DNA from 2 places in the Brevibacillus sp. HB1.3 genome. Region 1 is predicted to be linked to the other one. Evidence: predicted binding sites of a transcription regulator. Region 1 holds the regulator's gene; the other holds the start of a gene.
The links. The regulator CtsR, encoded in region 1, represses protease genes until heat stress. The targets are predictions, from matches to a motif close to ATGGTCAATAAAGGTCAAACA.

Region 1 (3,717 bases):
CCTTTTTGGCGCGAGGTGTATAGTTTGGTGTGTAATTACTACCGGACTGCTCTGTTCCTCGCCCGATTAACGACTCCACTTCACTCTGGATTTTATCGAGGCCAAGCCCAAGTGATTGCAGTGCCTTCGCCGCAATCCCTTCGCCTTCTCGAATGAGTCCCAGCAGCACATGCTCTGTCCCAATATCTTTGTGTCCGAGACGAACCGCCTCTTCCAGGGCAAGCGCCAGTACTTTTTGTGCGCGTTCTGTAAAACGTCCAAACATCATATCGTACACCTCCGTATAACCGTGTTTTTTCTCTATATGGTTAACAATTGCGTGATACCATTACGATTACTCTTGTGATTCTACTACGCGTAGACGTTCGCGGATCAGCCTTGCCCTTCTTTCGTCGCGTTGGTCCGGAGTGAGCTTTTGTCCAGCGTGGTGTTGTAAAAACCCTGGCTGTGTCGTGACTAACAGTTCATTCAGGACCAGCGGAGATACATTAGGAATGATGCCTAGATCGATCCCCAGACGTACATCTGACAGGCGCTGAGCCGCTTCCTTGGACTCTACCGTGCGGGCATACATCAAGATGCCATACGAGCGAAAAATCCGATCCTCCAAAGAAACCCGGGTATGCTCCAGCAAGTAAGTGCGTGCCACACGCTCTTGCTCAATAATCTGTCTGGCCACACCGTAGAGATTGGAAAGGATATCCGACTCAGACATCCCCAGTGTGACCTGATTGGATAACTGAAAAAGATTCCCTAGAGCTTCGCTGCCCTCTCCGTAAATTCCTCTAACGACAAGACCAACTTGATTAATCGCCTGTAAAATTCTGCTGATCTGCTGCGTCATCACCAGAGCGGGCAGGTGCAGCATCACGGATGCACGAATTCCCGTACCCACATTGGTTGGGCAGCTTGTAAGATACCCTCGAGTTTCGTCGAACGCGTAGTTCAAGCTTTTCTCAAAAATGTCGTCTATTTTCGTACCTATTTCCCATGCCTCGTTCAAACGAAACCCGGGTAATAGTACCTGTATTCGAATGTGGTCTTCTTCATTAACCATAATGCTGACAGACTCATCTTCCCGAAGCAATACGGCACCTTTACGGGATTCCTCTGCCAGATGAGGGCTAATCAGATGCTTTTCTACGAGCACCCGTTTTTCTAACGGGTTAATTTGATCCATATGGATGACCTGAAGCTGATGCCGTTTGCGCATTGCCTCCGAATCGCTTACTTCCGTTACCTTTCTCACCACTTCCTCGCCCTGCGAGTCCGTTGCCAATAACGGAAAGGGGTGCTGGCGCAGGTTACGGGCGATACGCAGCCGTGTACTAATGACAATGTCGGAATCAGGACCTTCTCCTTTCATCCAATTGCTCCACGGGTTTTGCATAAACTGCTTTTGGGACATAACCAGCTAACCTCCCTTGCTACGATTGGGCCATTTTTTGTTCCAATGCTCGAATTCGATCACGCATTTCTGCTGCCTTCTCGAACTCTTCACTGGCGACATGACTTTGCAGCGCTTGCTTTAGTTGCTCCAGCTCTTTACGGATCTTCAGTTTGCCACCGGTACGCTCTGGTACTTTTCCACTATGCTGTGTGTTTCCATGAATCCGGCGGAAAAGTGGGTCCAGTCGATCCCCCAAAAAGGTGTAGCAATCACTACAGCCAAATCTGCCGCTTTTACTAAATTGAGCATATGTGAGTCCACATGTTTCGCATTGAAGCGGCTTATTCGTTGCCGTTTCGCGTCCATTCTTTTGCATGGGATCAAATTTTAAAAGTCCTGATAGGAGATTGTTGATGCTGAAGTTGTGAAAGCCGGTAAAGACGTCCCCTTTTTCATGAGCACACTGCTCGCAAATATGGTATTCGGTTTTTTCGCCATTGACGATTTTCGTCAAATGAAGTGTCGCCGGTCGTTTTCCGCATTCCTCACAGTTCATAACATCATACCTCCTTTTACTTCAACAAGATTGCCGCGATCATCTGCTTTAAAATATTTGCCCGCAAACGATCCCGCAATTCAGCTTCTAGAGTCAAAACGTTTCGCGAGGTAGCGATTTTCATCAAGGTGGCTTCTCTAATGTTGACTAACCCTTCCTCCAATAGTCTTTCTACGATCGCATTTCCCACACTCTGACTGATGCTCTCACCAATCAGTTCTTCTGTTAGCAATTCCTGCAAGCGTGCCTTGCTGACAATCTGCACCTTGCGTATGCGAATATACCCGCCGCCCCCGCGCTTACTCTCTACGAGGTATCCTTTTTGAACGGTAAAGCGCGTATTGATGACGTAATTGATCTGAGACGGCACACATTGAAAATGGTCGGCAAGCTCACTACGCTGAATCTCGATCGATCCATTGGGACTGTTAGTAAGGATGCTTTTCAAGTGATGTTCAATGATGTCCGAGATGTTTCGCAAGTCATCGCCTCCTATTCCTCTGTGTATGTTCTTATGAGGTTACCTATTGACTTTGACTATCTTTGACGTTAATTATAATGGGTTTAGTGCGTGCCCGCAAGTGTCCCTTACACATTCTAGTGTGGGCAAAAGAGGGTCGCTTGAAACTTGGACATGATCAACAAAAAAACCACTCCCTGAGGAATGGTTTATGCTTGTTCTTGTGTATTGGTGTCGATTGTTGGCAAATGATTCAGTAGCTGAGAGAAGCTGGTGATGATAACATCTGCCCCATCAAGCTCGCCTGGTTTCGCAAAACCAAAGTCGCATCCAATGGTAAATAAACCGTTTGTCTTGCCTGCTTCCACGTCGGAGTGACGATCTCCTACCATAATGGCCTGCCCGATTTTGTAATCAGACAACAGTTTTGCAACCAGGTCATTTTTGGAATGCGTGCGGAAACGACCGGCCGAGTACAGGTCTGTCATCAGCGGCTTTAACTCGTATGCCTGACAAATAGCATCGATGTACTCTTCCTGCCCATTGCTTGCTACAAATAAAGCAAAACCTTTTTCATGCAGCTTTTCTAAGGTTGATTTTACATCCGGATATAGCTCGGTCACTCGTTCTTTGAGTAACTGGATTTCATTGTTTAGTAAGAAAGCATCTGCTGAGCGAATGGCTTCTTCACTCGCACCCGGCAGTAATTTGTCCCAGATCTGCTCGATCGTCATTCCCAGTACATTGATCAGTTCACGTTCGTCAGGGGTTTCCCCTTGCCATAGCCCTTTTTGACGAAGCTGGTCAAACGTTCGAATAAAAGCGGGGGTCGACAGCTTTTCTGTTTGCAGTAACGTGCCATCCATATCAAATAATATCGCGAATGGTACAGTCATGGGTTCCTCCATTTTGTCTGGCTAGGCAGCTATTCTACTTTTCTTGGCAACATATTCATATCATCCATGATAAACTCAGTAATTCGTTGTGCAGCATCTGGCTTTGAGATTTTTTGTCCCATTCTACGCATATATTCCACCTTGGACGGGCTATGCAATAGTTCATCGATAAAGTAAATCAACTGCTCGGATAGATTCGCGTGTACCGCACACCCATTATTGAGCAAAAAGTGGCTGTTCCTCTCTTCCTGTCCAGGCAGAGGGTTGTAAACAATCATGGGTACCCGTTTACTCATTACTTCAGCTGATGTAAGTCCGCCTGATTTGGTGACAATTAAATCAGCCGTTTCCAAGTATTCGTGGAAGTTATTGATGAATTTTAGCGGAACGACTTCATGCCGATACGTACGATTTG
Region 2 (3,717 bases), on a different contig from region 1:
CTGATAACGAGATGGTTTTTGTAGACAATGCTTAGGCTGTTTCTTCGTGCAATTCCTGGCCTTCTTTGGTCAACAGTTGTGGCTTCACTTTGTCGCGTACCGTTTCTTCGGTAATCACACACTTATTGACATCTTCTCTGGAAGGAAGCTCATACATCATATCGAGCATGATTTGTTCGATAATCGCACGCAGTCCGCGCGCACCAGTGTTGCGCTTAATCGCTTCTTTGGCGATTTGCAGCAGCGCACCGTTATCGAACTCCAGCTCAACACCGTCGAGACTCAGCAGTTTTTGATACTGTTTCACCAAAGAGTTTTTCGGCTCTGTCAGGATACGCACGAGCGTCTCCTCATCCAGCGGCTCCAAGGTAGCCAGTACTGGCAAACGACCGACGAACTCCGGAATCAGACCAAATTTCAGCAGGTCTTCCGGCAAAATGTATTTCAGATATTCTCCGGCTTTCAGATCGCCTTTTACGCCATCCCCGAAGTCTGCACCGAAACCGATGACTTTTTTACCCAAACGACGCTTGATAATCTGCTCGACGCCATCAAATGCACCACCGCAGATGAACAAAATGTTCGACGTATCGATTTGGATGAACTCTTGGTGAGGATGCTTGCGTCCGCCTTGTGGTGGAACACTCGCAACGGTACCCTCCAAAATTTTCAAGAGCGCTTGCTGAACGCCTTCACCAGATACATCACGTGTGATGGATGGGTTTTCCGATTTGCGGGCTACCTTATCAATCTCGTCGATGTAAATGATTCCTTTTTCAGCCTTCTCCACATCATAGTCAGCAGCTTGAATGAGCTTGAGCAAGATGTTTTCAACGTCTTCGCCCACATAACCTGCTTCTGTCAGAGAAGTTGCGTCCGCAATCGCGAAAGGTACATTCAGAATGCGCGCCAATGTTTGCGCGAGCAACGTTTTCCCGCTACCAGTCGGACCGATCAGCATGATGTTGGATTTTTGCAGCTCCACATCCTCGATCTTCGCTCCGGAATTAATCCGTTTGTAGTGGTTGTATACCGCTACAGACAAGGATTTCTTCGCCATATCTTGACCGATGACATAGTCGTCCAAGATTTTGCGAATTTCCACTGGCTTTGGAATTTCTTTCATATCAATTTCTTCTTCAGTGCCCAGTTCTTCCTGTACAATTTCATTGCACAGTTCGATACATTCGTCACAAATGTAAACACCAGGACCAGCTACCAGCTTGCGCACCTGTTCCTGGGACTTGCCGCAGAAGGAACACTTCAGTTGGCCTTTGTCGTCGTTAAACTTAAACATGCGCTTCACCTCACAACGGGTCAGTTTTTGCGTTCAATAATAGAGTCAATCAATCCGTAGGCCTTTGCTTCTTCTGCACTCATGAAATTGTCGCGGTCTGTATCTTGCTCTACGCGTTCATAAGGCTGACCTGTCCGCTCAGACAAAATCTCATTCAGCTGGCGCTTCGTTTTCATAATCCATTCCGCATGAATGCGGATGTCTTCTGCTTGCCCACGCACACCGCCGAGCGGTTGGTGAATCATCACCTCGGCGTTTGGCAGAGCAAAGCGCTTGCCTTTTGCACCAGCAGCCAACAGGAAAGCACCCATACTGGCAGCCATGCCCACACAAATCGTGGACACATCCGGTTTGATGTACTGCATGGTGTCATAAATGGCCATTCCTGCTGTAACAGAGCCACCTGGAGAGTTTATGTATAGCGATATGTCTTTGTCCGGATCTTCTGCCTGCAAGAAGAGCAGCTGAGCGACAACCAGATTGGCGATTTCATCATCAATCTCGGTGCCCAAGAGAATAATCCGGTCTTTCAGGAGGCGCGAGTAAATATCATAGGAGCGCTCTCCCCTGCTTGTTTGCTCGATGACCATAGGGATTAACATTATGTATTTTCCTCCTTTGCCGAAAAAAGTCAATGGTGGAAAAACAAGGCACGATACACTCGTGCCTTGTGGTCTTGACAGCCAGCGTCAGGGTTAGCCTGCCCACTGACCAATCATGCGTTCTTCTAAGCTTATGCTGTTACTTTGCTTTCTGCAACCAGCAAATCTACTGTTTTGCGAGTTTGCACATCGCGGTACAGAGCAACCATGCCATCTTGTGCGGAGAAGATTTTGCGCAGCTCATCTGCTGGGCGGCCGTATACGCCAGCCAGTTTATCCAGTTCTGCGTTTACGTCTTCTTCTGTTGCTTCGATGTTTTCTGCTTTGCCGATTGCTTCCAAAGTCAAGGAAGTGCGAACGCGGGATGTTGCGTCTGCACGCAATTGATCACGCAGTTGGCTCTCATCCATGCCGGAGAACTGGTAGTACAGTTCCAGCGTCATGCCTTGGTATTGCAGACGTTGACCAAATTCATTAACCATTTGATCCAATTCATGCTCAACCATTACTGCTGGCAAATCGATCTCAGCGTTTTCAGCTGCTTTCAGAACGAGCTGCTCACGAACATATTGATCTTTTTCTTGCGCTGTTTTTTCTTCGAGTTTTTTCTTGGTGTCTGCTTTCAGCTCTTCCAGCGTGTCGAACTCGCTCACGTCTTTGGCAAACTCATCATCCAAAACAGGCATGTTTTTGCGCTTCAAGCTGTTCAGTTTCACTTTGAATACCGCTTCTTTACCAGCGAGGTTAGGAGAGTGGTACTCTTCAGGGAAAGTTACGGTAATTTCTTTTTCTTCGCCGATGTTCAAACCAGCCAGTTGCTCTTCGAACCCTGCGATGAAAGTACCGGAACCCAGTTCCAGAGAATAATCTTCTGCTTTACCGCCTTCAAAAGCTACTCCGTCTTGGAAGCCTTCGAAATCGATTACAGCGATATCGCCTGTTTGTGCTGCACCCTCTTCTACTGCTACGAGCTCAGCATGACGCTCTTGCATGCGCTTCAGTTCAGCGTCAACGCTCTCTTCTGTTACAGAGAAGTCTTTTTCTTCGATGGACAGACCTTTGTAGTCGCCCAGCTTCACTTCAGGCTTCACAGTTACAGTCGCTTTGAAGATCAGGTTTTTCCCTTGTTCCATTTGCGTTACGTCTACTTCTGGACGATCTACTGGCTCGATACCAGCTTCACGAACAGCTTGTCCGTATGCAGTTGGAAGCAGAATGTCAAGAGCGTCTTGGTACAAAGATTCTACACCAAAACGGGATTCGAACATTTTGCGTGGTACTTTTCCTTTACGGAATCCTGGAACTTGAACTTTTTGAACCACTTTTTTAAACGCTTGATCCAATGCTGCGTCTACTTGCGTAGCATCTACTTCAATCGTCAGGACTCCCTGGTTATTCTCTACCTTTTCCCAATTTGCTGCCACGTAAACTTCCCCTCCTAAATCGAATAACAGAACATCGCCAGCCGCGCCATGGTATCTTCGCAGGCTCGGATGATAATATTCTAGCCATTATAACCATTCTAGTATAGCACAAATCTTTTAGTTTTCAAGAAGACCTCATTGGTCGACGAACAGAATAGTTCCCTCCCAATTGTGGAACCGGGTTGCCTACATGATCATAAAACGCCACGGATATGTAAGTTTCTGTCGGGCTCGTTCCTGTCTCTTCTAAAAGAGCGTATGTCGGTACGTGAAAACCTCGTGGCATTTGCAGGCTACCTGGATTTAGAAACAGGATGTCTCTTTCTACTCCACAGACAGGTACATGGGAGTGACCGAATACGACTACATTTGCCCCGACCTCTTCTGCACGGTA

Region 2: clpP (ATP-dependent Clp endopeptidase proteolytic subunit ClpP) is a predicted target of CtsR. The motif match lies at 1,925-1,945, and genes of this name have one in related genera.

The regions. Positions count from the first base shown of each region.
Region 1 is NZ_JABMIT010000019.1:58,768-62,484, forward strand. It holds gene HPY31_RS27985 (ATP-dependent Clp protease ATP-binding subunit) at 1-268, opposite strand, end outside; gene mcsB (protein-arginine kinase McsB) at 335-1,408, opposite strand; gene mcsA (protein-arginine kinase activator protein McsA) at 1,428-1,946, opposite strand; gene HPY31_RS28000 (CtsR family transcriptional regulator) at 1,963-2,427, opposite strand; gene HPY31_RS28005 (HAD hydrolase-like protein) at 2,616-3,302, opposite strand; gene HPY31_RS28010 (MGDG synthase family glycosyltransferase) at 3,332-3,717, opposite strand, start outside.
Region 2 is NZ_JABMIT010000014.1:130,081-133,797, forward strand. It holds gene clpX (ATP-dependent protease ATP-binding subunit ClpX) at 32-1,297, opposite strand; gene clpP (ATP-dependent Clp endopeptidase proteolytic subunit ClpP) at 1,318-1,899, opposite strand; gene tig (trigger factor) at 2,031-3,323, opposite strand; gene HPY31_RS25460 (metallophosphoesterase family protein) at 3,448-3,717, opposite strand, start outside.